DNA from 2 places in the Brevundimonas sp. 01N35 genome. Region 2 is predicted to be linked to the other one. Evidence: predicted binding sites of a transcription regulator. Region 2 holds the regulator's gene; the other holds the start of a gene.

Region 1 (14,283 bases), on a different contig from region 2:
CGAGCATGTCCAGGGTGACGGTCTCGAGCTTGATGCCGAGGTCTTCCGAGATGACCTGGCCGCCGGTCAGGATGGCGAGGTCTTCCAGCATGGCCTTGCGGCGGTCGCCGAAGCCCGGAGCCTTGACGGCGGCGACGCGCAGGCCGCCACGCAGCTTGTTGACCACCAGGGTGGCCAGGGCTTCGCCTTCGATGTCCTCGGCGATGATCAGCAGGGGACGACCCGACTGAACCACGGCTTCCAGCACCGGCAGCATGGGCTGCAGCGAGGTCAGCTTCTTCTCGTGGAGCAGGATGAGGGGCTCTTCGAGGGCGACCTCCATCTTGTCGGCGTTGGTGATGAAGTAGGGCGACAGGTAGCCGCGGTCGAACTGCATGCCTTCGACGATGTCGACGGTGGTTTCGGCCGTCTTGGCTTCTTCGACCGTGATGACGCCTTCGTTGCCGACCTTGGCCATGGCCAGGGCGATCAGCTCGCCGATTTCAGCGTCGCCGTTGGCCGAGATGGTGCCGACCTGGGCGATTTCCGAGTTGTTCGAGACCGGCTTGGAGATGGCCTTGACCTCGTCCAGGGCCACCGCGACGGCCTGGTCGATGCCGCGCTTCAGGTCCATCGGGTTCATGCCGGCGGCGACGGCTTTCAGGCCCTCTTGCACGATGGCTTGAGCCAGAACGGTGGCGGTGGTGGTGCCGTCGCCCGCGTTGTCGTTCGCCTTGGAGGCGACTTCGCGGATCATCTGGGCGCCCATGTTCTCGAAGGCGTCTTCCAGTTCGATCTCTTTGGCGACGGTGACGCCGTCCTTGGTCGAGCGCGGGGCGCCGAAGGACTTCTGGATCACGACGTTGCGGCCCTTGGGACCCAGGGTCACCTTGACGGCGTCAGCCAGGATGTTGACGCCGCGCAGCATCTTGTCGCGAGCGTCGGTGTTGAATTTTACGATTTTAGCGGCCATGCGGGCAGCTCCTATCTAGATGTTTTTACGAGAGAAACCGGAAACCCAGAGTGCTTACGAAAGCACGCCCAGGACGTCGGATTCCTTCATGATGATCAGGTCGTCGCCGTCGATCTTCACTTCCGTGCCCGACCACTTGCCGAACAGGATGCGGTCGCCGGCCTTCAGCTCCAGGGCATTGACCTTGCCGGATTCATCGCGGACGCCGGGGCCGACGGAGACGACTTCGCCTTCCTGGGGCTTTTCCTTGGCGGTGTCGGGGATGATGATCCCGCCCTTGGTCTTGGATTCTTCTTCAACGCGCTTGACCAGCACGCGGTCGCCGAGAGGACGAAACGCCATCTGATGATCTCCCAATAGGTAATCGAGTTGTGCCCCGGAACCTGCGGCTTTGGCAGCCGCCCTCCCCGAGTGCTAACGCCACGGGAGGTAGGTCGAGGTCGATAGGCCGTCAAGGCCGAGGCTCGCCGAATTTTCGCCAAGATGACTGGGAGATGAACGGAACCCGTTGGGGGCGTTCAGCGGGACCTTTCTAAAAGGGAAGCCACGGATCAATCGGCTTTCGAAGGGAGCCCGCCATGAAGACCATTTCCAAGATCGGCGTCGGCGCCTTGGCCCTGACGATGCTGGCGACCACCCCCGCCGCCGCCCAGTCCTACCGCGACCGTAACCGCGACAACCCCGGCCGTGACGCCGTGCTGGGCGCCGTCGTCGGCGGCGTCGCCGGGGCCCTGATCGGTCAGGGCGACGGACGCTATGTCGCGGGCGGGGCCCTGGCCGGCGCGGCGCTGGGCGCTGTGGCCTCGAACCGGGGCGACGGCTGCGAATACTACCGCGGCGGCCGCTGCTACCGGAACCAGGGCCACTGGGAGCGGGATCACGGCGTCAACAGCCGCGATGGCTACGACTACAACCGCAACGGCCGTTATTATCGCGACGGCCGCTATTGGCGGAACCACGGCGAATGGCGCAGCAACCAGAACCGTCACGACCGCGACTATCGCTACGACCGTCGCTGGTAGAACAGAGCATCGGATGAACGAAGGCCCGGCGGCGACGCCGGGCCTTTTCCGTGTCCGGTCTCGGCGACCGCCGACGGTCAGGCCGGCTCGTGGGTCTAGGGCGCCGCTCGTCGCGCGGCGCCGATGAGGCCCAGATGGGTGACCCCGAACCCGTCGGGGGATTTGAGGCCGTAGCCCAGGGCGCGGTCGAAACCCAGGTGGGCCAGCCAGATCAAGGCGAGGGCGGTTGGCAGAGCGGCGTCCGTCAGCAGGCCCGCCGCCGCCAGCGCCAGGGGGCCGATCAGGCTGTGGGCCAGATTATAGGCCCAGGCGCCTCGGCGCGGTCCGGCCAGATAACCGAGGAACGACAGGTCGGGGGCCAGGAACAACAGTCCGAACAGCAGCCAGCCCTCGCTGAAGCGGGCGTAGGCCAGAACGGAAACGCCCAGCAGGGCGAGGCCTTCCAGCCGTTGCCAGACGGGCGCGACGACCCTCATGCCAGCAACCGCGTCAGCAGGGCCGCCGTCGACGGATCGAGGTCGGGCGAGGGGGCGCCAGCCGCCACATCCTTCAGCACCGCCTTGGCCAGGACCTTGCCCAGTTCGACGCCCCACTGGTCGAAGCTGTTGATGTCCCAGAGCACGCCCTCGACGAAGGTCTTGTGCTCATAGAGGGCGATCAGGGCGCCCAGGGTCTGCGGCGTCAGGCGGTCCATGAGGATGGCGGTCGAGGGGCGGTTGCCGGGGAAGGCCTTGTGCGGGGCCAGACGGTCGGCCTCAGCCGGCGACGCGCCCGAACCGATCAGTTCGGCATGGACCTGGGCCTCGGTCTTGCCCTGCATCAGGGCCTGACCCTGGGCCAGGGCGTTGGCCCACAGCGGGCTTTCCGAGGCCTCGCCCTGAGTGTGGGCGACGATGACGAACTCGGCCGGGACCACCTGGGGCCCCTGATGGATCTGCTGGAAGAAGGCGTGCTGGCCGTTGGTGCCGGGCTCACCGAACACCACGGGGCAGGTCTGGCGGCCGACCGGCGAGCCGTCGCGGCGGACCCGCTTGCCGTTCGACTCCATCTCCAGCTGCTGCAGGAAGGCCGGCAGACGACGCAGGGCGTGGGCGTAGGGGGCGACGGTGCGCGCGGGCCGGTGCAGGCCGTCGACGTTGTAGATCTGGGCCAGGGCCAGCAGCACCGGGGCGTTGGCCTCCAGCGGCGCTTCGAGGAAATGTCGGTCCAGTTCTGCGGCGCCGTCGAGGAAGCCCTGAAACGCGTCCCAGCCCAGGCCGATGATGCAGCTGAGGCTAACCGCCGACCACAGGGAGTAACGTCCGCCGACCCAGTCCCGGAACGCAAAGGTCCGCCCGCAGCCGAAGGCGGCGGCCTTCTCGGGCGCGGCGGTGACGCCGATGAAATGCCGGTCCATGCCGTCGGCGGGCAGGGCGGCGGCCAGCCACGCTCGGGCGACTTCGGCGTTGGTCAGGGTCTCCAGGGTGGTGAAGGTCTTGGACACGACGACGACCAGGGTCGAGGCCGGGTCCAGCCCGGTCAGGGCCTCGGCCATGTCGTGCGGGTCGACATTGGCGACGAAGCGAACGTCGATGGCCGGGTCGAGCGGACGCAGGGCGTCCCAGATGAGGCGCGGTCCCAGGTCTGAGCCGCCGATGCCGATGTGCACCACGGCCTCGAACGGCCGGCCTGTCGCCCCGGTCTCGAGGCTGGCCCGGACGGCGTGGGCGTAGTCGCGCATCTGGTCGCGCACGGCGTCCACCTCGGCCGAGACGGCTTCGCCCAGAGCATGAAAATCGGCCCGCGGCGCGGCGCGCAGGGCCGGATGCAGGACGGCGCGGCCCTCGGTGGTGTTGACGGCCTCGCCGCCGAACAGGGCGGCGCGGCGCCCCTCGACATCGGCGGCGCGGGCCAGGTCCAGGGCGGTCTCGAATCCGGCGCGGGTCCAGCTCTGTTTCGACAGGTCCAGATGAAGCCCGGCGGCGTCGACGCTCATCCGGGCCAGCCGCTCGGGATCGGCGGTGAACTGTGCGTCGATGCGGGCGTCGGCGTCGCGGCGCGCGACGGCTTCCAGTTCGGTCCAGGCGGAGACGGTGAGGGCGGCGTGAGGCATGGTCGTCTCCCAAAGCGGCGATCTGCAAGCCCTCGTTTACGGCTCAGGCGTATGAGGGTCCAATCGAATGCGCACGGCAAGGCCTTCAACAAGCGTTTCCTGCGCGATCTGAAAAGGAAGCGCCATGTCCTGTGGTCTCGCCCTCGCCGCCGCCCTGATGCTCAGCGACCCGTCCGTGGCCGCCGCAGCCGCCGTGCCGCCCGTCGCCGCCGACGCGCCCGTCTCGGTGGCGCATGAGCCCCTGTTCGCCGATCTGGTCGCGCGTTCGGGGTCGCTGAAATCCATCGTCGACGGCTGGATCGCCTCGGGCGCGGCCGACGCCCACGGCTTCCTGAGCGGCGCCGCCTTCACTGGCTTCAAGACCCAGGCGACGGAGCTGGCCGCCCGAGACCTGCAGGGCCATCTGGTGCTGAAGGAACGCGGCACGGACAACGACCTGAAATGCATCCTGCGCGGTATTTCCGAGGACATGCCCAAGAAGGTCGCCGCCGTCGAAGCCGCCGCCAACGCCGCCGAACGCAAGGCCGCGCTGGAAGACCTGGCCTATCTGCTGAACGACAACGTCGAGGTCATCACCTCGCCGCCCAAGCCAGCCGTCTGAAGGACGGCGGGCTTGGGCTTTCTTTTTTGGGCCTACCGCGCTTCGCGCTACTTGAGGCGCATTCTTGAGTGGGCCTACCGCCCGTTGGGCTACTTGAGGCCCGCGCCCAATTATCGTCATCCCGGCCGCAGCGAAGCGGAGAGCCGGGACCGCCCAGAACGCCGCGCTTGCAGCGGTCCCCGATAGCGGCTGCGCCGCTTCCGGGATGACGGGAACGGTTAGCGCTTCTCTGTCCCCAGAGCGTCGATGATGACGCCTTCGGTCAGCAACTGCGGCAGGATGCGGGGCTCGGGGCGGTCGGGCGTATAGAGCAGATACAGCGGCACGCCCGAACGGCCGTGGCGCTCCAGCTCGGCCGTGATGGCGTCGTCACGGCGGGTCCAGTCGCCGACCAGATAGATGGCGTCATGGGATTTCAGCGCCTCGGCCGTCCTGGCCGAGGACAGGGCCGCGCCCTCGTTGATCTTGCAGGTCACGCACCAGTCGGCGGTGAAGTTGACCAGTACCGGACGGCCCTCGGCCAGCGCCGCCTGCACGGCGTCGGACGACCAGGGCTGCGACGGCAGACGGGTTGAGGCGGCGGCGCCGCCGGTCGAGGCGGGCACGGCGCGGCCCGCCATCACGCCCAGGCCGAGGGCCGCGATCAGCGACAGGGCGGCGGCGATCCCGGCGACGCGGCCCCCGCCCCCGGCGGCTTGCGCCCGCCCGAACAGCCAGAGCGCCAGGGCCAGCATCAGGCCGGCGCCGAACAGCAGAGCGAGCGCGTCGGCGGTCTGGCGGCCATAGACCCAGGCCAGCCACAGGGCGGCGCCGTACATGGGGAAGGCCAGCAGGTTCCTGAGCGTCTCCATCCACGGACCGGGACGCGGCAGGCGCGCCAGAAGGCCGGGGCTGAGGCTGATCAGCAGATAGGGCAGGGCCAGGCCGAGGCCCAGCATGAGGAAGACCGCCAGGGCCATGGGCCAGGGCATCAGCAGGGCGGCGCCCAGGGCGAAGGCCATGAAGGGGGCGGTGCAGGGGGCGGCCACCACCACGGCCAGAACCCCGGTGAAGAAGGCGCCGAGCGCGCCGGGCAGACGCGCCAGCGGGCCGTGGCCGGCGCCCTGCAGTCCCGCGCCGATATGGAAGACGCCCGACAGGTTCAACGCCACGGCCAGCATCAGCAGGGCCAGAGCCGCGACCACGCCCGGCGACTGCAGCTGGAAGCCCCAGCCCAGGGCCTGACCGCCGGCGCGTAGGGCCAGCAGCGCCCCCGCCAGGATCAGGAAGGTCGCCAGCACCCCGGCCAGGAAGGCCAGACCGTCGCGCCGCGCCTCACCCGGATGATGCGCCGAGCGGGTCAGGGCGGCGGCCTTCATCGCCAGAATGGGGAAGACGCAGGGCATGAGGTTGAGGATCAGCCCGCCGATCAGGGCGAACAGGGCGGCCTGGCCGAAGGCGCTCAGGCTGACAGGAGCCTTGGCGATCGTCTCGCCACTGGCCAGGGCGCCGTCGCCGGTCGTACCGGCCAGGGCGGGGCCGGGGGTCGCATAAATCTCCCAGGCGCCGAGATCGGTGGCCAGGACGCCCGCGACCGGACCCTTCAGGCCCTCGGCGGTCTGGCCGCGCCCGGCGGCGACGGACAGGGTCAGGCCGTCGGGGCCGCGCTGGCCGGTCTGGACGGCGGCGTGGTCGATGACCCCGCCCTCGAAGGGGAAGAAATAGGCCCATTTCGGCGTCGCGCCGGCCAGCGGCCCGCCGGTCGCCGTCAGGGTCAGCTGGCCGTCCGCGAAGGCGGCGCGGGCGTCGATCCCGGCCGGGCGCGGGGCGTTCTCGACGACGGTCTGGATCTCCCGGCCCCAGCGCGGGTCGAGCGGGGCGGCGCCGTCCTGCACCCGCAGGTCCAGAGCCAGGTCGAGGTCTTCGGGCACGCACATCTGGTCGCTGCAGACGAAGAAATGCGCCGTCGTCTTCAGCCGCAGGACCTGGCCCGGCCGGGCGTCGGCGGGGATGTCGATCGGGACCGGCAGGACGACGGCGTCGGAATAGCCGTAGTTCATCAAGGTCTTGAGCCGCTGACGCTCGGGCAGGGGCCAGACGATGTCGCCCGCCTTGACCCCGGGCGGCAGGATCCAGTCCAGGGTGGTCGGGCCGCCGGAATCGCCGGGATTGCGCCAATAGGTGTGCCAGCCGGGTTGGATCTGCTGGCGCACGGCGACCACGGCGGTCGAGCCGGGCGCGGCCCAGGCGCTCATGGGGACCAGTTCGGCCTCGATCCGCTCGGTGCGCTGCGGGCCGGTCGAGGGCGAGGCGGCGCCCGCTTTCAACGCCTGATCCATCGCCAGGTCTTGGGCGGACGGCGTGGCGGACGCCGAGGCGGCGAAGGTCAGCCAGACGAGGAGGGCGGCGAGAAGACGCAAAGGGGCGGCACCGGGCGATGGAGGACGTGGCCGGACCTTAGCCGCCGCGCGCCTCTACAGCCACCTGTCGCGACTCCAGGCCGCATCGGCGTCGGGTCTAGCGTCGAGGCCGGGCCTCGATCAGCACCTCGGTGCGGCGGCGCAGCGGATCGTTGACACCGTTGACCATGGCTCCGTCGGCGCCGCCCGCGGCGACTTCGAAGGCGGGCGCGGGCAGACCTGCGCCGGCCAGGGCCTCGGCCACCGAACGGGCGCGGCGTTCGGACAGAGACTGGTTCGCCGCGGCCGTGCCGCTGCGGGCGTCGGCGAGCCCGAGCACCTGAACCCGGGTGACGTCGCAGCCCTGAAGCTGGGTCGCGGTCAGGCCGATGGCCTGGCGGGCGGCCGCGGTCAGCCGCGCCTGATCCTGATCGAAATAGACTTCGAACCGCTTGGCGGCGCAGGCGGCGGTGTCGCTGACCAGATCGCTGCGGTTCTGGTACGCGCCGGGCGGGGCGCAACTCGCTGCCAGCGCCAGCGTCAGGCCGCCGACGACGGCGACCGGGAGGATCGATTTCATGCGCAGCCCCAACAAACGCCCAGCCCCGGGCGCGACATTATAGAACCTGGAAGCGGAAAGGGCGGCCCGCGCAAACGGACCGCCCCTTGAACCTGACCCGAAAATCGTCCGGGCGCCAGTCGCCTAGTAGCGACGCTGGCCGTTCTCCCAGTAGCACTCGTTCTGGCGATTATCGTAGCAGTAGTAATAACGGCCCTGATTATCGCGATAGCGCTGCTGGTTCCTTCGGTCCTGGTTGGAGCCTCGGATGACGCCGGCGGCGCCGCCGGCGAGAGCGCCGATGGCCGCGCCGGTGGCTGCGTTGCCGCCCCCGACGTTGTTGCCGATGATGGCGCCGGCCACCGCGCCGATGCCCGCGCCGATGGCGCCCTGACGCACGGCCTCGTTATTGCCGCCGCCGTAATACGGTTCACTGGCGCAGGCGGTGACCAGAAGGCCGGCGCCGGCGATGGCGATGATCGCCTTGTTCATGGATCTGTCCTTCATCCCAAGGGGGCTCCCCTGAAGCACACAGAACGCGGGGAAAAGGCGGCGGTTCCGGGGCGACCCGCCCCAAGCTTCACATTATTTAGTCCAAGCGTCGCCGTTCAGCGGAACCGGGGCGTGAAACGAGGCGTTCGCCGGTCATGACCGACCTCCCCGTCGAACCAGGCGCGCCCGCCGCCGCGCCCTCGCCGCGTTCTCTGACGCCGCACGTCGCCTTCCGGCGGGTGACCATTCTGGTCAATCCCCTGTCCGGCGGGGTCGGCCCCCAGGCCGCTGCAGAGGTTGAAGCCATCCTGCGCGACTATGAATGCGAGCCGACGGTGACGACGCTGGAGGGCGCGCGCATCCAGGATCAGATCGGCGAGGCCCTGGAGGCGAAGCCCGACGTCCTGTTCGTCCTCGCCGGCGACGGCACGGCGCGGTCGGTCGCGGCGCGCGCCGGGGCCAAGGGACCGCTGGTCGCCCCCCTGCCCGGCGGGACGATGAACATGCTGCCCAAGGCGCTTTACGGCACGGCCGACTGGAAGCTGGCCCTGCGTCTGGCGCTGGAGGAAGGCGCGCCCCAGGCCGTGTCGGGGGGGATGGTCGAGGGCGAGGCCTTCTATTGCGCGGCCATCCTGGGCTCGCCCGCCCTGTGGGCGCCGGCGCGCGAGGCGATGCGGACCGGCAAGCTGAAACTGGCCTGGATGTACGGACGGCGGGCGCTGAAGCGGGCCTTCACCGGCCGTATCCGCTTCAGCCTGGACGGCGGCGTCAAGCGGCGCGCCGAGGCCCTGGTGCTGATCAGTCCGATGATCTCCAAGGCCATGGACGAGCCGGTGGGGCTGGAGGCGGCGGCGATGAACACCTCCGACGCGGGCGAAGCCTTCCGGCTGGCGGCCCACGCCCTGTTCGACGACTGGCGGCACGACCCCAATGTGACGACCCAGCCGGCGCGCTGGATCGGGGTGTCGGCCCGGTCGAAGATTCCGGCGGTGATCGACGGCGAGCCCATGCTGCTGGGGCGCGAGGCGACCGTGACCTTCCTGCCGCGCGCCTTCATGGCTCTGGCGCCGCGCCTTCCCGCGGCGGAGGACGGCGTTTGACGGGGCGGGTGATCCAGTTCTCGGACGTGCATTTCGGCTGCGAACACGTCCACGCCGTCGCCGCCGCGCTGGACTACGCCCATGCCGTGCCGCACGACCTGGTGCTGATCACCGGCGACATCACCCAGCAGGGCCGGCCCAGGGAATTCGCGGCGGCGGGCGCGTGGATCCGCGCCATGCCCCAGCCGGTCTTCGTCACCGTCGGCAATCACGACGTGCCCTACTGGGACGTGATGGCGCGGCTGTTCTGGCCGTGGCGGGCGTTCGAGGCGGCGACCGGCCACCCGGCCCATGACCATGAGTTCAAACGCGACAATCTGATGGTGCGCGGCGTAACCACGGCGCGCGGCTGGCAGGCGCGGCCCAACTGGTCCAAGGGCGTCATCGACCTGGACCAGACCCGACGTGCGGCCGAGGCCCTGCGCAACGCGCCGATCGGGGCGCTGCGCATACTGGCCTGCCATCACCCGCTGATCGAGATGATCGGCGCGCCCATGACCGGCGAGGTCAAGCGCGGCGACAAGGCGGCCCTGATCTTCGCCGAGGCGGGGGTGGACCTGATCGCCACGGGCCATGTGCATGTGCCCTTCGCCCTGGGCATCGACCTGTCGGACCGCTGCTCCTACGCCATCGGTTGCGGGACCCTGTCCCATCGCGAGCGGGGCGCGCCGCCCAGCTTCAACCGGATCGAATGGAACCCGCGCGAGATCGTGGCGACGGCGGTGGTGTGGACCGGCAAGCGGTTCGAGGATCACCAGACCTGGCGGCTGCCGCGACGCCAGGACACGCGGCGCGCCGAGACGGCCCCCGACCCCGTGACGCCGGGCGAGAAGGAGGCGGCCGCTAGCTGACGTCGCCCGCACGCAACCACGAAGCCCCGAAACAGGAAAAAAGGGCCTCGGCGATCCGCCGGGCCCTTCTTTCGGTGCAGCCTCAGGGCCGCGTCAGATTCGCGGACCGCGCCCGCGCATCCCGCCGACGACCAGCGAGACCACGAACAGGATGACGGCGATGATGGCGACGAACTTGGCGATCTCGAACGACATGCCCGAGATTCCGCCGAAGCCGAGAACGGCGGCGACCAGGGCGATGATGAAGAAGATGATGGCCCAGCGAAGCATGGAGAATCCTCCGGAACGTGGTTGACGGGAGCGAAACCGTCGACCCCTCCCGTCGACCGTTCCGCCTGCTTCAACAACGCTCCGAAGGCTTGACCGTTCCGAGATTTAACGCCGACGTGTGCGGCTTTTCTCGGTGAAGGCCGCCGCGACCATGGTGGCCAGGGCGGGATTGCGCAGGAAGATCCATCCGCCGGCCAGGGCCGCCGCCGCGCCCAGGATCGGACGCTGCTGGAACAGGTGGAAGGCGCGCATGCCCAGACCTTCCGGCTCGTAGTCCTCTTCCTCCTCGCCGTGCGCGCGGCGCACGAAAATCAGGGCGACGATCAGGGCGATGACGGCGAAGACGGCCGAGGTGATCGCCGCCGCCGCCAGCGGCACGACGACGAGCGCCAGCAGGTAATAGGCCGTGGCGCCCAGGGCGACCATGGCCACGAAGGCCGCGCCGGCCGCGACGAAGGTCGCGACCGCGCGGTTGATGAGCCCCCGCCCGATCATCAGCGGCGACGACCGGCGAGCAGCAGGCCGAGCACGACGCCGACGCCCAGGGCGATGGCGGTCGACTGCACCGGACGTTCCTGCACGCGTTCGATGACGTAGCGCTGGGCTTCCTCGAAGCGCTCGGCGGCGTCGTCGTAATACTCGCGGCCGCGCACCCGGGCGTCGTCGTAATAGCCGCGCGCCTTGTCGCGCAGCTCGTCGCCCTGCTCGCGCAGACGGGCTTCGGCCTCGGCGGCCTTTTCCTTGAGGCGCTGGGTTTCCTCGCGCGCCCCGGTCTTGAGATCCTCCTTGAGGGTCTTCAGATCGTTCTTGATGTCTTCCCGAGCCTTGGTCGTGGCCATGATGCGCGCTCCGCTTCTGTGTAAGCTTGACGGTTAAATAGAGAACCCCTGGCCCGAACGCCACACCGGGGGCCAAGGTTCCCGCAATGCAGCAAGCCTTGGCCTGTCGCGCAAGCCGCCTTCTGGCGTCGTTCCAACCGCCGTTCTAGAAAGAACGTCATGACCCAATGGCTGTTCCCCCCCGCTCCGACCCCGTCCCTGCCCATCGTCGGCGACGCGCGCCGCTTCCCCGTCCGCCGCATCCTGTGCGTCGGCCAGAACTACGCCGCCCACGCCCGCGAAATGGGGGCCGATCCGAACAAGCCTGCCCCCTTCTTCTTCGCCAAGCCGGCCGACGCCCTGGTCGTGGACGGGGTCGATCCGACCTATCCGTCGGCGACGGCGAACCTGCACCATGAGGTTGAACTGGTCGTCGCCGTCGGCGAGGGCGGAACCGTCGCGGGCTGGGCCGTCGGCGTCGATCTGACGCGGCGCGACCTGCAGGCCGAAGCGAAAGCCAAGGGGCGGCCGTGGGAGGCGGGCAAGGCCTTCGACCAGTCGGCCCCGTGCGGCGCGCTGACGCTGGGCGCCCTGCCCGACGCGGACGCGGTGATCGCGCTCAAGGTCAACGGCGAGACGCGCCAGTCGGGGCGTCTGTCGGACATGATCTGGGACCCGGCGGGGATTCTGGCCAAGGCCAATGAGCTGTGGAGCCTGCAGCCCGGCGACCTGATCTTCACCGGCACGCCCGAGGGCGTCGGGCCTCTGGTTCCCGGCGACCGGGTCGAGGCGAGCATCGACGGTCTGGCCCCGCTCGCCTTCACGGTACAGCCATGATCCTGCACGGCTATTGGCGCTCGGGCACCAGCTACCGCACCCGCATCGCGCTTAATCTGAAAGGTCTGGCCTATCAGACGGCGCCGGTCGATCTGCGGGCTGGGGCGCAGAGGTCGGAGGCCTATCGCGCGCTCAACCCTCAGGGTCTGGTTCCTGCGCTGGAGGTCGACGACCTGATCCTGACCCAGAGCCCGGCTATTCTGGAATGGCTGGAGGAGACCTGTCCGACCCCGGCCTTGCTGCCCTCAAACGCCGCCGACCGCGCCTGCGTGCGCGCCATGGCGGCGCTGATCGGCTGCGACGTCCATCCGCTGAACAATCTGCGGGTGCTGAAGGCGGTGAAGGATCTCGGCGCCGATCAGGCGGGGGTGGACGCCTGGGCCAGGCGCTGGATCGTCGAGGGTTTCCACGCGTTGGAGGCCCAGGTGGTGCGCCACGGCGAGGGCTGGTGCTTCGGCGGGGGCCCGACGCTGGCCGACTGCTACCTGATTCCGCAGATTTATTCGGCCCGGCGGTTCAACGTCGATCTGACGGCGTTTCCGCGTCTGCTGGAGATCGAAATGCGGGCCGACCTGCATCCGGCCTTCATTGCGGCGCATCCGGACAATCAACCAGACGGGCAACCAGACGGGCAACCAGACGGGCAACCAGACGGGCAACCAGACGGGCAACCAGACGGGCAACCGGACGCGGATTAAGCCTGTTCGTTCACCAACGGCATTGATTTCGGTCAATCTCCCTTAAGCTTTGGCGCTGAATATCGGCGTCGTGAGATTCGCCGTCCCGCCCTCTCCAGCCGACCGGCTCGCCATCGCTGTGGTGACTGAGCCCGAACGGTCCCGCCCGCTGCCGCCCGGCCAGCGGGAGGACGCCATGCGTCATCTGCTGCAAACGGCGGGCGATGCGGGCGTCGGCGTGGTCGCGACCCGGCCCGAGGGCGACGTCGAACGGCTGCTGGGCCAGGCCTGGCCCTTCCCCTCGCCCTTCCGCGTCACCGCGCGCACCGTGCCCCTGGCCGACGGTCTGGACCGGGTCGAGGCCCGCGCCCGCCGCTCGCTGGAACGCATGGGCCTGCCGCGCGGCGACGCCGTCCTGGTGCAGAACGCGTCCGATCTGGCCGGGGCCGAGGGCCGCGCCCTGTGGGCCCGCCTGACGGCGCTGAAGGAACGCGGCATCTTCCGCAAGATCGGCTTCGTCGCCACGGTCGAGGACGGCCCGGCCCTGATCGCGCGGCGCTTCCAGCCCGACGTGGTGCAGGTCGCCTGCAACATCCTGGACCAGCGCGCCGCGCGCGGCGGGGTGATCGAGGCTCTGGCCGCGCAAGGGGTCGAGGTGCATCTGGCCTCGGTCTTCGCCCAGGGCCTGTTGTTCGCCAACCGCGAAAGCCTGCCGCCCGAGCTGGCCGCGCACGGCATGGCCCTGTCGCGCACGCGTCGGCGTCTGGCCGAGGCGCGCGTCGATCCGATGCAGGCGGCCCTGGCCTATGCGCTGAACCTGCCCGGCGTGGCCTCGGTGATCGCCAGCGTGGCCTCGGCCGCCGAACTGCGCGCCATCGTCGCCGCTTCGCACGCGGACAAGCCCGACATCGACTGGGACGCCCTGGCGCTGGACGAAGCCCCCGCCGCCGTCGCCTCGCGCGCCCGCCTGTACGTCAGCAACGCCGCCTGATCAGGGCGCCCAACTGGGGGCACCGCGGGGCGCCGGTCGAAAGCCCGACTGGATAAGGGCTTGCTGCCGTTTGGCAATTTCGCGTCCGAGGGAAAGGAACAGCAGGCCAGCTAGGGCGAACGCAACGTTGGACGGAACCGACATAAGCAATCCTGTCGCCAATTGGTCCTCGGCGACGGCCCGACCGATGACGTTGCCCAGCATGTTCAGAACAACGCCGGCAAGATAGGCGGCCCACCACAATCTCATGCGCAATGGGTCGGACTTGCTGCGCCAGCCGTCAGGATAAGTGCTCGATCGCCAGAGTTCCGCGGTGACGCCATAGGGTTTGAACAGGGCGGCAAAGGGAATGAAAAACCACAGCACCGCCCAGTGCGGCTGGGTGTCGAGTTTCAAGCCCAGGGCGTGAGCATTGCGGTTTGCCTGATAGTACCAGATCAGGGTCACGACCGCGCCGATATAGGTGGCCGCAAGGTTCAGAAGCAGGGTGGCCGCCACGGTGTCGGTGAGCCAGGACAGATCGAGGGCGCCGTCGCCGGCGACTGAACCGAGGGACCAGGCCGCAATCAGACCTAGGGGGGCGATGGCGGCGGTCGCAATATAGATCCAGCCGATGACTTCGACGGCTCGCCACCAGCCCATG
Region 2 (14,283 bases):
GGACGGATTCGGTGGAGTTTCCCGCCTTAGACCCTCTCCCGAGGGGAGAGGGCTTGAGCCTCGGAGAGCCGAAGGCGATCCGCCAGGCGAAAGGGTGAGGGGTTACGCGTTCTGTCGGCGTAAGCCGAGGCAAGGGGACTGCGACGGCTTACGCCGACGGACGCCGACACCCCTCATCCGGCCCTTCGGGCCACCTTCTCCCATCGGGAGAAGGGTCTTAGATGGTGAGCATGTCTCCGCCCCGCGAAACCCCGACCGGCCTGCCCGGCTTTCGCCTGTGGCCCGGCGCGCTCGATGCCGAGGCGCAAGCCGCCCTGCTGGCCGAGGTGCTGGCGGCGGCCGAAGCCGCGCCCTTCTATCGCCCGGTCACGCCGGGCGGGCGGCCCTTTTCGGTCGAGATGACCGGCCTGGGGCCTCTAGCCTGGGTCTCGGACCGGGCGGGCTATCGCTATCAGCCGACCCATCCAGTCACCGAGCAACCCTGGCCGCCGATGCCGCAGACGCTGCTCGATCTATGGGACGCCCTGACCGGCTGGCCCGCGCCGCCCGACGCCTGTCTGGTCAACCTCTATCGCGGCGAGGCCCGGATGGGCCTGCATCAGGACAAGGACGAGGCCGACCTGACCGCGCCGGTCCTGTCGGTGTCGCTGGGCGATACGGCGGTGTTCCGTATCGGCCCGACCGAGAGCGGCAGGACGCAGAGCCTGAAGCTGGCCTCCGGCGACGTCTGCGCCCTGACGGGACCGGCGCGGCTGGCGCGGCACGGCATCGACCGGCTGCTGGCGGGGTCGTCGCAACTGGTTCCCGGCGGCGGGCGGATCAATCTGACGCTGAGGCGCGCGCTCTGACCTCTCGGCGATCAGGACTCGACGGAACGCCGAAAGCCGGGCCACAGTCGCGCCCTCGACTTTGATGCCGCACCGGAGACCCGCGATGACCCTGATCACCCGGCCCGAGGGCCTGAGCGCCGACCAGATCGCCCCCAGCCGCCGCAGCCTCGGCGTGGCCACGGCCGGCGGCCTGATGTTCGCCGCCTACGCCCCCGCGGCGTTGAGCCAAAGCGCCAGCCCGATCACCACCGACAGCGCCGGACTGGTCACGGCCACCGTCTCCTATCCCGCCCCCGACGGGTTCGAACTGCCGGCCTATGTGGCGCGGCCCGAGGGCGAAGGCCCCTTCCCCGTGGTCATCGTCGTGTCCGAGATCTTCGGCCTGCACCAATACATCCGCGACATCTGCCGCCGCCTGGCCAAGGCCGGCTACGCCGCCGTCGCCCCCGCCTTCTTCGTCCGCGTCGAGGACCCGGCCCCGCTCAGCGACATGACGCGTATCCAGCAGATCGTCGCCGCCGCCGGATACGAACAGGTCATGGGCGACATCGCCGCCACCCTGGACTGGCTCGGGCTGCAATCCTGGGCCAATGCGGGCAAGGTCGGGATCACTGGCTTCTGCTGGGGCGGCAAGGTGGTGTGGCAGGCCGCTGCCCGCTTCTCGGCCATCGACGCCGGCGTCGCCTGGTACGGCCGACTGGCCGCGGGGGCTGCGGCGACCGAGGCCCAGCAGACGGCGGGCCGCCCCTGGCCCGTCGATCTGGCCCGCGATCTCAAGGCCCCGGTGCTGGGTCTTTACGGCGGCCAGGACCAGGGCATCCCCCTGGCCAGCATCGAAGCCACGCGCGCCGCCCTGACCCATTCCGGCGCGCACGGCAGCGAGATCGTGGTCTATCCCGACGCCCCGCACGGCTTCCACGCCGATTATCGCGCCAGCTACCGCGAAGCCGACGCCAAGGACGGATGGCGGCGGTTGCTTGCCCTGTTCGATCAGCGGCTGAAACACTGACCTCCAACAGGAAACCGCTCATCCCGGCGGACGCCGGGATCCAGTGAGAGCCTCGCAAGCAGCCGGCTGATTGCACCCCGCCCGATGGCCACGGACATGGCGGCGGCCAAAGGATTGGACCCCGGCGTCCGCCGGGGCGAGCGGGAGATGGGTGGCAAACAAAAGAAAAGGGCCCGGCGCGTCTGCTCCAGGCCCTTTCCTATTCTCGATGGACCGAAACTTACGCCTTGGCGTCGAAATTCCCGCCGGTCGTCCCGGCTTCCGAATAGGCGCCGCCGCTCGCAGGACCCGAGCCCTTGGCCGCGACCACCACCATGGCGGCGCGCACGGTGCGGCCGAACAGGGCGTAGCCCGTTTGCAGGGTCTGGATCACCGTGCCGCCCGGCACCGTGTCCGAGGGCTGTTCCATCACGGCCTGATGCAGGTGGGGATCAAAGGCCTCGCCCGGCTCGGGCGCGACGCGTTTCAAGCCATTGGCCTCGAAGGCCGACAGCAGGGACTTCTGCGTCAGCTCCAGGCCCGTCACCATGGCGGCCGCGGCGCCCTCGGCTTCGGCGCCTTCCAGCACCTTGGGCGCCGACAGAAGACCGCGTTCCAGGGTGTCGGCCACGCTCAGCAGGTCCTTGGCGAAGCGCTGGATGGCGTAGGCGCGGGCGTCGTTGGCCTGGGTCTCGGCGCGGCGCTTGGTGTTCTCGGCGTCGGCCACGGCGCGCAGGGCGCGGTCCTTCCACTGGTCGCGCTCGGCGATCAGGGCGTCGACCACGGCCATGTCGCCGTCGTCAGCCGCTTCCGCCGCCGCATCGATTTCGGCCTCGCCGATATCCTGCTCGAGTTGGTCCCGGGTCTCGTCGTTGATGTCGTTCACGTCTCTTGTCCGTCCAGAATCCGGCCCAGCACCCGGGCGGTATAGTCCACCAACGGTATGACACGGGCATAGTTCAGTCTTGCAGGGCCTATGACGCCGATGGCGCCCAGCATCCGCTGCCGACCCGTCATATAGGGCGCTGCGATCACGGCGGAACCCGAAAGGGAAAACAACCGCGTTTCGGCGCCGATGAAGATGCGCACGCCCTGGGCCGCGCCGACCCCGTCGAGCAGGCCGATCAGCTGTTCCTTCTGCTCCAGGTCGTCGAACAGGATGCGGACCCGCTCCAGATCCTCGACCGCCTGGGCGTCCTGCAACAGATTGGCGCGGCCGCGCACGATCAGGGACCGGTCGCGTTCGCCCCCGCCGGACCAGGCGGCCAGACCGTCCTCGACCAGGCGGGCGGCGGCGGCGTCCAGTTCGCGCCGGGCGGCGTCCAGTTCGACGCTCATCTCGGTGCGCGCCTCGGCCAGGGGCCGGCCCTTCAGCCGGGCGTTGAGGAAGTTGGAGGCCTCGGTCAGGGTCGAGGGCGTCACCCCCGCCGACAGAGGCATGAGCCGGTTCTCGATCGTGCCGTCGTCCCCGACCAGAACGGCCAGGGCCTGATCATGGCCCAGGGCGACGAACTCGACGTGCTTGACGCCCGCGTCGCGCACCGGACTGGCGACGATGCCCGCGCCCCCGGCCAGACCGGACAAAAGGTTGGTGGCGGCGTCCAGCGCCTCCTCGAAGTTCCGCCCCTTCCCGGCCAGACGGGCGTCGATCTCGCGCCGCTCGTCCTGGCCGATGTCGCCGACTTCCAAGAGGCCGTCGACGAACAGGCGCAAGCCCGCATGGGTCGGGATCCGTCCCGACGAGGTGTGGGGCGAGGCCAGCAGGCCCGCCAGGGTCAGATCCTGCATGGTGTTGCGGATCGAGGCGGGCGACAGGGCCAGCCCTCCGCGCGAAATGGTGCGCGACCCGACCGGCTCGCCCGTCTCCAGATAGGTCTCGACGATGCGGCGGAAGATGTCGCGCGCACGGGCGTCCAGCGTCCCCAGGCCGGCGGGGGCGCTTCCGAACGGAGACGGGTGGGGGGCATACAGGCTCACGCTTTCAGGATAAGCACGCGCTGCTCTGGTTCCAAGGAAATCTCATGCGCCCGTCCGAACGCACCCCCGAACAACTCCGCACCGTCACGCTCGAAACCGGCGTCAACCGCTATGCCGAAGGCTCCTGCCTGGTGTCGTTCGGCCACACCAAGGTTCTGGTCACCGCCTCGATCGAGGAAAAGGTGCCGGGCTGGATGCGCAACACCGGCCAGGGCTGGGTCACCGCCGAATACGGCATGCTGCCCCGCGCCACCCACACGCGCGGCCGTCGTGAAGCCGCCGCCGGCAAGCAGTCGGGCCGCACGCAGGAAATCCAGCGGCTGATCGGCCGCAGCTTGCGCGCCGTGGTCGATCTCAAGGCCCTGGGCGAGCGTCAGGTGCTGATCGACTGCGACGTCATCCAGGCCGACGGCGGCACCCGCACCGCCTCGATCACCGGCGCCTGGGTGGCCATGGCCTCGGCCCTGAACTACCTCAAGGACGAGGGCGTGCTGAAGACCGATCCCATCATCGATCAGGTCGCGGCCGTGTCGTGCGGCATCTTCAACGACCTGCCGGTGCTCGACCTCGACTATGAGGAAGACTCCACCGCCGAGGCCGATTCCAACTTCGTCCTGACCGGCGCCGGCGGCATCGTCGAAATCCAGGCCACGGGTGAGAAGCGCGGCTTCTCGCGCCCCGAGTTCGACCGCCTGTTCGAACTGGCCGAGATCGGCTGCGCCGACCTGTTCGCCCTGCAACGCGCCGCCCTGGGACGCTAAAAGACAAGGCTAGGCCGCGAGGGCCGATCGGGGCATTCTGGGGTCTTCCGCGAACGGAGACCCCGCCCCATGCCGCCCATGATGCGCCCCGCCCTCGCCGCCTCTTTCCTCGCCCTGTCGGTCGTTCTGGCCGGTTGCGGCCAGCCGAAGCCTGCGCCCGCCGAGGCGCCGCCCGCAGCGGTCGACACCAGGCTGTCGCAAGAACCGATCGACGCCGTGCCGATCAAGGCCGAGCCAGCGCCTGCGCCCGTGGCGCCGCCCAAGCCCAAGCCTGAACCCGTCGTCTCCGAACCCGCCGCGTCCGTCGTCACGCCTGTCGGGGAGCCCGGCTCCTGCCTGGCCGAAATCGGCGAGGCCCGCTCGAAACGCCTGGTCGAGCGCTGCATCAAGGTCAGCCCGGCGACGCACCCGCCGTGCAACAGCGCCAATCCCTGCGCGATGATCCAGGACGAGATCGACCGCGCCTGCGCCATGTACGGTCCGGACGAGACGAAGCCGAAGGAATGCGCGGTGTAAGCACCGCCATTAACCGCTCATCCCGGCGGACGCCGGGATCCAGTGCTTTGGCTAGAAGCTCGAGGTTGAATAAAGCGCTGTTTTTAACGAGGCGTCTGCGGCTCTTACTGGATCCCGGCGTCCGCCGGGATGAACGGGAATATTGGGCCTCCTGCCAAGAAAAAAGGCCCCGCTGTTTCCAGCGGGGCCTTCATCATTTCAGCCGTGAGGCCGTGGCTTAGTCGCGACGGCGACGGCCACGATCGCCGCCGTTGCGGTCGCCTTCACGCTTCGGACGGCCGCCGGTGTCGTCCGACAGGGCCGGCTCACCGCGTTCAGCGCGCTCGGCGTTGATCTTGTCGGTGATGTCCTCGCCGGTTTCCTGATCGACGACCTTCATCGACAGCTTGGTCTTGCCGCGATCGTCGAAGCCCAGGAACTTGACCTTGACCTCTTGGCCTTCCGACAGGACGTCGGCCGGGTTGGCGACGCGTTCCAGAGCGATCTGGGACACGTGGACCAGGCCGTCCTTGGCGCCGAAGAAGTTCACGAAGGCGCCGAAGTCGACGACCTTCACGACCTTGCCGGAGTAGATCATGCCCAGTTCCGGTTCCGAGGCGATGGACTGAATCCAGGCCTTGGCGGCGTCGATCTTCTCCTGGTCGTTGGCGGCGACCTTGATGGTGCCGTCATCGCCGATGTCGATCTTGGCGCCGGTCTTCTCGACGATCTCGCGGATCACCTTGCCGCCCGAACCGATCACTTCACGGATCTTGTCGACCGGGATCTTGATGGTTTCGATCTTGGGAGCGTGCTCGCCCAGTTCGGCGCGCGGGGCGTCCATGGCCTTGGACATTTCGTCCAGGATGTGGAGGCGACCGGCCGAAGCCTGCGTCAGGGCCTGCTTCATGATCTCCTCGGTGATGCCGGGGACCTTGATGTCCATCTGCAGCGAGGTGATGCCTTCCGACGTGCCCGCGACCTTGAAGTCCATGTCGCCCAGGTGATCTTCGTCACCCAGGATGTCGGACAGGATGGCGAACTCGCCCGACGGCTCCAGGATCAGACCCATGGCGATGCCCGAGACCGGACGGATCAGCGGCACGCCGGCGTCCATCAGAGCCAGCGACGAACCGCAGACGGTTGCCATCGAGGACGAGCCGTTGGACTCGGTGATCTCCGACACCAGACGGATGGTGTAGGGGAAGTCTTCCTTGGTCGGCAGCATCGGACGGATCGCGCGCCAGGCCAGCTTGCCGTGACCGATTTCGCGACGGCCGGGCGAACCCATGCGGCCGGCTTCACCCACCGAATAGGGGGGGAAGTTGTAGTGCAGCAGGAAGGATTCCTTGTACGTGCCCGACAGGCTGTCGATGTACTGCTCGTCCTCGCCGGTGCCGAGGGTGGCGACGACCAGGGCCTGGGTTTCGCCGCGCGTGAACAGCGACGAACCGTGGGTGCGCGGCAGGACGCCGACTTCCGAGACGATGGCGCGGACCTTGTCGAGGGCGCGGCCGTCGACGCGGTGGGCGTTCTCGATGATGTCGCGACGCAGAACGTCGGCTTCGCATTCCTTGAAGGCGGCCGAGAACTTGGACGAGTCAACGCCCTCGGGCTTCTCGTCGCTCTTCACCAGGGCGGCGGCAGCGGTCTTCTTGGCCGCGTCGACGCCGGCGCGGCGCTCATACTTGCCCGGGTGGGTGTAGGCGGCCTTGATGTCTTCGCCGACCAGCGACTTGATCGAGGCGACCACGTCCGAGTGATCCTCGGCGTGGAAGTCGAAGGGCTCCTTGGCGGCATGTTCGGCCAGTTCGATGATGGCGTCGATCACCGGCTGCATGCCGGCGTGAGCGAACATCAGCGCCTTCAGCATGGTGTCTTCCGAAAGCTCCTTGGCTTCGGATTCGACCATCATCAGGGCGTCTTGCGTACCGGCGACGACCAGGTCGAGCGTCGATTCACCCATGGCGTCGATGGCGGGGTTCAGGACCAGCTCGCCGTCGATCATGCCGACGCGCGCGGCGCCGATCGGACCCATGAAGGGAACGCCCGAGATGGTCAGGGCAGCCGAGGCGGCGACCAGGCCGACGATGTCCGGGTCGTTCTCCATGTCGTGCTGCAGCACGGTGACGACGACTTGCGTCTCGTTCTTGAAGCCCTTGACGAACAGGGGGCGGATCGGACGGTCGATCAGGCGCGAGACCAGGGTCTCTTTTTCCGACGGACGGCCTTCACGCTTGAAGTAGCCGCCCGGGATCTTGCCGGCGGCGAACGTCTTCTCTTGGTAGTTGACGGTCAGCGGGAAGAAATCCAGGCCCGGCTTGGGCTGGCGGCCATAGACGACGGTGGCCAGAACCACGGTCTCGCCGTAGGTCGCCAGCACGGCGCCGTCAGCTTGACGGGCGATGCGGCCGGTTTCCAGCGTCAGCGGGCGGCCGGCCCACTCGATCGTCTTGCGTTTGATGTCGAACATTTTTCTTCTTTCAAAGCCCGGCGGGCGTATTCCCGGCGGGGGTGGAGCGGCAGGCTTTATCGTCCCACGGTTCCCGATGAACCCGGCGGCGCTTCGCGGCCGGGCGGGTGGAGTAAGGACCGGATTCATGGCCCTCGCGTCTGCGCCGATTGAAGACCTGCGGCGCGCAGGAAGCTCGTTTGTCTGAGCGTTTTCCAAAGCAAACCGAGTCCGCTTCAAGAAAAGCTCTAGGTGCGGAACGAGGCGCGGACGTGTCCGCCCGCGCCTCGAAAATGGTTTCCGCTACTGGTCGGCCGCCTTAGCGACGCAGGCCCAGCTTGGCGATCAGAGCGACATAGCGCTCGCGATCGGTCTTGATCAGGTGGTCAAGAAGACGACGACGCTGCGAAACCATCTTGAGCAGGCCGCGGCGCGAGTGGTTGTCTTTCTTGTGGGTCTTGAAGTGGTCGGTCAGGTTGGCGATGCGTTCCGAAAGGATCGCGACCTGGACCTCGGCCGAACCGGTGTCGCCGGACGAACGAGCGTTGTCAGCAATGACCTCGCCCTTGCGTTGAGCAGTGATCGACATCGTAGATCTCCATGTTGGAGCCCGGTCGCGCCGCCAGAAGCAAACGCTAGGGGAGATTGAAAACGCGGTCGGGTTCTAGCCGTCCGGCCCGCATCGAACAGAGCGCGACCAGCGTGTCTCCCGCGAAAGCCGACACCGTGCGCGAACCGGCTGGAAGCCGGCTCTTCAAGGTTTCAACCTGACGGGGGAGCAGAACGATCGGCCGACCCTGCCTCAGCGAGAAGGCGTCCTGTTCCGTAACGGCCAGCTCCGGGATGTCGTCCAGGGCGGTCGAAACGGGCAGCAAGCCTTCCAAGGCGGCGCCCTTATGCGCCAGATCGGCGAGAAAATCCAGAGTGACGGCGTTCTCCGCGGTGAACGGCCCTACCCGCTCGCGGCGCAGGGCCGAAACATGCCCCTCGGCGCCCAGCATGACGGCCAGGTCGCGGGCCAGCGACCGGACATAGACGCCCTTGCCGGTCCGCATTCTGATTTCGACGTGATCGCCGTCCGGGGCGTCGGTCACCGCCGCCTCATGGATCGTCACCTTGCGGGCGGCCAGCTCGAACTCGGCGCCGTCCCGGGCCAGGTCATAGGCGCGCTCGCCGTTGACACGGATGGCCGAGAACTGGGGCGGGACCTGATCGATCTCGCCCACGAAGGCCGGCAGGGCCGCCTTCACCGCCTCGACCGAGGGGCGCACGTCCGAACGGGCGATGATCTCGCCCTCGCGGTCGATGCTGTCGGTGGAGATGCCCCAGTGGATGGTGAAGCGATAGACCTTCTCGGCGTCCATCATGAAGGGCACCGTCTTGGTCGCCTCGCCCAGGGCGATGGGCAGGACGCCCGAGGCCAGGGGATCCAGCGTCCCGGCGTGGCCCGCCTTCTGGGCGTCGAACAGGCGCCGGACCTTGGTCACCGCCTCGGTCGACCCCATCTCGAAAGGCTTGTCGAGGCAGACCCAGCCGTTGACGATCTCGCCCTTCTTGCGCCGCGCCATCAGGACTGACCTTCGTCGTCGCCTTCCGAACGCTCTAGGTCGGCCCGCACGCGCGGGTCATCCATCAGCCGCTCCATGTAGCTGGCCGCGTCGAAGCTCTCGTCGTGGCGGAACTTCAGGTCCGGCGTGTATTTCATGTCGATGTGGCGACCCAGTTGGCCGCGCAGGAATTTTGCGTGGGTGTTCAACGCCTTGATGATCACGGACTCCTGGCCCGCCGTCTCGGCGCTCTCGACGCCGGCGCCCAGAGGCTCGACGAAACAGGTGGCGTGCCTCAGGTCCGGCGACAGCCGCACCTCGGTCACGGTGAGCGACACGCCCAGCAGGGCCTCATCGTGGATCGTCTGTTCGCGCAGGACGTCGACCAGGGCGTGACGGATCAGTTCGCCGGCGCGCAGCTGGCGCTGCGACGGCCCCTGAGGACCGGTGGCGTTACGGGTGTGCTGTTTGCGGCTCATGGCGCGCCTCCCTTGTCGCTCGCCGGGGATCGGACGCCGGCTGAAAAAGCGAAGGGCCGGGGTCTAGTCGCGGACGGGCTTCAAGTCCAGCTTGACCGCGCCAGCTTGGCCGCGCCAGTTTTTCCGCGCCAGTGTTTCCGCACGGGCCGCCGTCCGCATCACCTCGTCCGAGGTCACGGCGCGGAATGGTCGGATCGGCAGCCCCGCCGCCGACAGCAGGTCCGCCGTCCAGTGATTGCACAGGTGGCCGACCCAGAAGGTCTCACGGCTCTTGAAGAAGGCCTCGTCGCCGAACCGCGCGGCCAGCACGGGCCGCCCCGCCGCATCGGTCTCCAGCGAGGCCTGCACCCGAGCCCGCAACGCCGCCATCCCCGCCTGAGACAGGGTCAGGACCTGACGATCCCTGGCGCGGAAACGCCGCGCGGGATCCTGCGCCTGCGGGGCCAGCATGACCACGGAAGGGTTGTGCGGCCTAAAGAAGGCGCGCGCGCCGTCGGCCAGACGCCCCTGGATCGGGCTTTGATCGACATAGAAGGTCGCGTCGCCCCAGCCGATCAGAACCCAGTCGCCGGGTTCCAGGCTCGCCGTCGCCTCGGCCAGCGCTCCGCCCCCGTCGATCAGCGCCGCGCGCGGCACGGCCAGGTCGGTGTGGAAGCCGTTATCCAGCAGATAGACGGTCACGCCCGCTTCTTTGGGCGAGGCCGGATAGAGGGCGGGATCGCCGGGCCGCGTCAGGGTCCACAGGGCCGCGATCAGACCGATCAGGGCCGCAAGAAGGAACCGGCCCGGCATCCCGATCTCAGTTCGGACCGTAGGCCACAGGCGCGTCCTTGGCCGGACCGGCGCCGGCCTGCGTCGCCCATTCGCCGCGATAGTCGTAGTTCAGCTCGACGCAGTGACGGTACTGGCCATCGCTCCAGCGGCCCACGGCGTGCATGGTCATGGGCCGCCCGGCCCGGACCCGACCGATCACCACCCAGCTTTCGTCAGCGCCGGGACACAGGGCCCGGGCCAGGCCGCGGCCGTCGCCTTCCTGGACGATGGCATAGACGCCGCTCTCGCTGGCGCCCGCCGGCAGGGCGCGGCGCACCGCGTCGGGGCCGCCGGGCGTGAAACGGGCCGAACCGCGCGAGGTGCTGGAAAACAGGTTGCGCACCGCAGTCGCGCCGAACAGGCCGCGCTCGACCTCCAGCGTCACGCCGCGCGTCAGGGCCTGGGTCGTGCGGTCGCGTGCGTCGAAGGCCAGGAAGCGGGTGTCGGCGGCCGCGGCGCCGGCCAGGACGCTCGCGCCCGACGCGACCAGGATCAGAGACAGGATGTGGCGGCGCATGGCGATCCTTCGATGAACGCCCCCTGGCGCCAGGCGGACTCTAGAGCCGACCAGGCCCGAGGTGAAGTCGTCCCGCTGTCACGCCCAAGACAAAGGGCGCGGCCCCTTTCGAGACCGCGCCCTGATGCCTTCGTCGAGTTCAGGCGTCCTAGTCGAGGGTGCGCTTGACCGCTTCGACCGTGAAGCACTCGATGTAGTCGCCTTCCTTGATGTCCTGGAAGCCCTGGAACTGCATGCCGCATTCCTGGCCGGAGGGCACTTCGTTGACCTCGTCCTTGAAGCGTTTGAGCGTGTTGAGGACGCCCAGTTCCAGAACCACGACATCGTCGCGGATGATGCGGACACGCGCGCCCTTGCGGACCACGCCTTCCGACACCCGGCAGCCGGCGATCTTGCCGACCTTGGTGATGTCGAAGACCTGCAGCACCTTGGCGTTGCCGAGGAAGGTTTCGCGCTGGAGCGGCGCCAGCATGCCCGAGAGCACGCCCTTAATGTCGTCCAGCAGGTCGTAGATGATCGAATAGTAGCGGATCTCGACGCCTTCACGGTCGGCCAGATCCCGCGCCTGTTTCGAAGCGCGAACGTTGAAGCCGAGGATCGGCGCGCCGGCCGACTTGGCCAGGTTGACGTCGCTCTCGGTGATGCCGCCGGCGCCCGAATAGATGGTGCGCGCGCGGACCTCGTCGTTGCCCATCTTGTCCAGCGAGCCGACGATGGCTTCGGCGGAACCCTGAACGTCGGCCTTGATGAGGACCGGCAGTTCCGAGACCTTCTTGGACTGCAGCTTCGACATCATGTCGACCAGCGAGGCCGAGCCGCCCGAGACCTGGGTCTTCTCGCGGCGCGCACGCTCGCGGTATTCGGTCAGTTCGCGGGCGCGGGCCTCGCTCTCCACCACGGCGAAGACGTCGCCCGGCGAAGGCGCTTCCGACAGGCCGAGGATTTCGACCGGGACGGAGGGACCGGCTTCGGTCAGTTGAGCATTGCGTTCGTCCAGCAGGGCGCGCGCCTTGCCCCAGGCGGAGCCGGCCACGACGATGTCGCCGCGCTTCAGCGTGCCGCGCTTGACCAGGACGGTGGCGACCGGGCCGCGGCCCTTGTCCAGCTGGGCCTCGATGACCACGCCTTCGGCCGAACGGTCCGGGTTGGCCCGCAGGTCCATCATCTCGGCCTGAACCAGGATGGCTTCGATCAGGCCGTCGAGGTTGGTGCGGTTCTTGGCCGACACCTCGATGATCTGCGTTTCGCCGCCCAGGCTTTCCGCGATGACTTCATACTGCAGCAGTTCGTTGACCACCTTCAGCGAGTTGGCGTCCGGCTTGTCGATCTTGTTGACGGCCACGATCAGCGGCGCGCCGGCGGCGCGGGCGTGCTGGATGGCTTCGATCGTCTGCGGCATGACGCCGTCGTCGGCGGCCACGACCAGCACCACGATGTCGGTGACGTTGGCGCCGCGCGCCCGCATCGCCGAGAAGGCGGCGTGGCCCGGGGTGTCGAGGAAGGTGACCCGCTGGCCGTCTTCCAGACGCACCTGATAGGCGCCGATGTGCTGGGTGATGCCGCCGGCTTCGCCGCCGGCCACGTCCGTGGTGCGCAGCGCGTCCAGCAGCGAGGTCTTGCCGTGGTCGACGTGGCCCATGATGGCCACGACCGGGGCGCGGACCATGGTCGCGTCCTCGTCGTCGGCCTCGGCGATGAAGCCTTCTTCGACGTCGGATTCCGAGACGCGCTTGACGGCCATGCCGTATTCCTCGGCCACCAGTTCGGCGGTGTCGGAATCGATCACGTCGTTGATCTTCATCATCATGCCCTGACGCATCAGGAATTTGATGATGTCGACGCCGCGGATGGCCATCCGGTTGGACAGCTCCTGCACGGTGATGACGTCAGGGATGACGACTTCGCGCGGCCGGTTCGGCGCATCGGTCGAGCCGCCCTTGCGCTTTTCCTTCTCGCGTTCGCGGGCGCGGCGGACCGAGGCCAGCGAGCGCATCCGCTCGGCGGTGTCGCCGTCGCCGGCGACCGACTGGATGGTCAGACGGCCTTCGCGGCGCTTGGGCTCGCCGCGGGTGCGGCTGACGGCCTTGCCGGGACCGGCGTCCGAGAAACGCTTGTCGCGATCGTCTTCGCGGCCGACCGGGCGGCCGAAGCCGGCGCCGGGAGCGCGGCTGGGACGCGCCACTTCAGGCGTGGCCGGAGGCTGGTTCGGGGCCGGACGGCCGCCGGGGCCGGTGCGGGCTGCGCCCGGACGGGCCGCGCCGGGCGCCGGTTTCGGGTTCAGCGCCGAATAGCGGACGGTCTGGCTGGCGGCCGGACGGGCGCCTTGCGGACGATCACCCTGGGGGCGGCCGCCTTGCGGGCGATCCGAAGCCTGGGGCCGGTCGGACTGCGGCCGTTCGCCTTCGCCCATGGCCTGTTCGCGGGCCGAGCGGCCGCCGAAGGCGGGGCGCTCGATCGGCGCGCGGCCGGTCGGGATCTTGGGCGTGCGCTGGCCGAAATTGACCACCGGACGCGCGGGCGGCGCCGGGCGAGCCGGAGCGGCCGGCGTCGGAGCCGCGGCGACCGGGGTCGGCGCGGGCGCCGGCGCCGGAACGATGGGCTTGGGCAGCTCGACCTTGGGCGCGGCCGGCTTGGCCGAGGCGGCTGTCGGCTTGGCCGGCGCGGCGGTCGGGGCAGCGGCCGTCAGCTTGGCGGCTTCGGCGCGGGCCGCGTCGGCAGCCGCCTTGGCGGCGGCGGCTTCGGCGCGAGCGGTCTCCGCAGCCTTGTCGGCGGCGGCGGCCTGATCGCGTTGCGCGGCTTCCCGGGCGGCCTTCTCGGCGACGGCGACGCGTTCGCGTTCAGCCTGAGCCTGAGTGGCCATGGCGATGGCGCGGCGACGCGCCTCCTGTTCCTCGACCGACAGGGCGCCGCCGGCGGGACCGCCGCGAGGCGCGTTGGATCGAGGCGCATTGGAGCCGCCCTGATCGGCGCGCGGACGTGAAACATCGAAGCCCTGCGGACGCTGATGTCCGGGGACCGCGCCGGCGCGGCGCTTCGTCTCGACGACCACGGTCTTGGAGCGGCCATGGCTGAAGCTCTGCTTCACGGTGCCGGTCGAGACCGATCCCGCCACGCGCGGCTTCAGGCTCAGCGGAGCGCGCGGCCCCGTTTGAGAAGGCGCGTTGGCAGGGGTCTTGCCGTCTTCGGTCTTGTCGTTTTCGTCGCTCATCCGGTCGCTTTACTCGGGGCGGAGAATTCCGCCGTCGTCTCGTCAAACACCCACAGCCGGGCGTGGTCCCGCTTCCTGGTCAGGAAACAGGGCCTCGTCCGCCAAAAGCCTCAGGCTCTCGTTCCGGGGTCTCGCCCCGGTCGTCCTCGGCGCCGTCGCCGGGACCAACCCGGCGCCAGCTCTCTGGACGCAGAGGCCGAAATCCCGCCAGTCGCT

Evidence for each region. The regulator HrcA, encoded in region 2, represses chaperone genes, less so after heat shock. The targets are predictions, from matches to a motif close to GTTAGCANTCNNNNNNNNNGANTGCTAAC.
Region 1: a site for HrcA is predicted at 1,343-1,371, ahead of groES (co-chaperone GroES). Genes of this name have one in related genera too.

The regions. Positions count from the first base shown of each region.
Region 1 is NZ_JBFTRZ010000013.1:80,998-95,280, reverse strand. Features, by position in the region: gene groL (chaperonin GroEL) at 1-952, opposite strand, end outside; gene groES (co-chaperone GroES) at 1,007-1,294, opposite strand; gene AC1DJ5_RS13225 (hypothetical protein) at 1,531-1,974, shown strand; gene AC1DJ5_RS13220 (DUF4260 family protein) at 2,070-2,450, opposite strand; gene pgi (glucose-6-phosphate isomerase) at 2,447-4,066, opposite strand; gene AC1DJ5_RS13210 (hypothetical protein) at 4,191-4,667, shown strand; gene AC1DJ5_RS13205 (protein-disulfide reductase DsbD family protein) at 4,886-7,066, opposite strand; gene AC1DJ5_RS13200 (OmpA family protein) at 7,164-7,625, opposite strand; gene AC1DJ5_RS13195 (YMGG-like glycine zipper-containing protein) at 7,749-8,096, opposite strand; gene AC1DJ5_RS13190 (diacylglycerol/lipid kinase family protein) at 8,252-9,196, shown strand; gene AC1DJ5_RS13185 (metallophosphoesterase family protein) at 9,193-10,047, shown strand; gene AC1DJ5_RS13180 (DUF1328 domain-containing protein) at 10,141-10,317, opposite strand; gene AC1DJ5_RS13175 (hypothetical protein) at 10,423-10,812, opposite strand; gene AC1DJ5_RS13170 (glycine zipper domain-containing protein) at 10,812-11,156, opposite strand; gene AC1DJ5_RS13165 (fumarylacetoacetate hydrolase family protein) at 11,316-11,972, shown strand; gene maiA (maleylacetoacetate isomerase) at 11,969-12,670, shown strand; gene AC1DJ5_RS13155 (aldo/keto reductase) at 12,741-13,640, shown strand; gene AC1DJ5_RS13150 (DUF4328 domain-containing protein) at 13,641-14,283, opposite strand, start outside.
Region 2 is NZ_JBFTRZ010000008.1:76,020-90,302, reverse strand. Features, by position in the region: gene AC1DJ5_RS10130 (alpha-ketoglutarate-dependent dioxygenase AlkB) at 231-848, shown strand; gene AC1DJ5_RS10125 (dienelactone hydrolase family protein) at 934-1,839, shown strand; gene grpE (nucleotide exchange factor GrpE) at 2,060-2,659, opposite strand; gene hrcA (heat-inducible transcriptional repressor HrcA) at 2,701-3,789, opposite strand; gene rph (ribonuclease PH) at 3,840-4,556, shown strand; gene AC1DJ5_RS10105 (hypothetical protein) at 4,626-5,072, shown strand; gene pnp (polyribonucleotide nucleotidyltransferase) at 5,290-7,524, opposite strand; gene rpsO (30S ribosomal protein S15) at 7,823-8,092, opposite strand; gene truB (tRNA pseudouridine(55) synthase TruB) at 8,139-9,071, opposite strand; gene rbfA (30S ribosome-binding factor RbfA) at 9,071-9,529, opposite strand; gene AC1DJ5_RS10080 (DUF2459 domain-containing protein) at 9,593-10,321, opposite strand; gene AC1DJ5_RS10075 (hypothetical protein) at 10,329-10,859, opposite strand; gene infB (translation initiation factor IF-2) at 11,008-14,067, opposite strand; gene AC1DJ5_RS10065 (RNA-binding protein) at 14,147-14,283, opposite strand, start outside.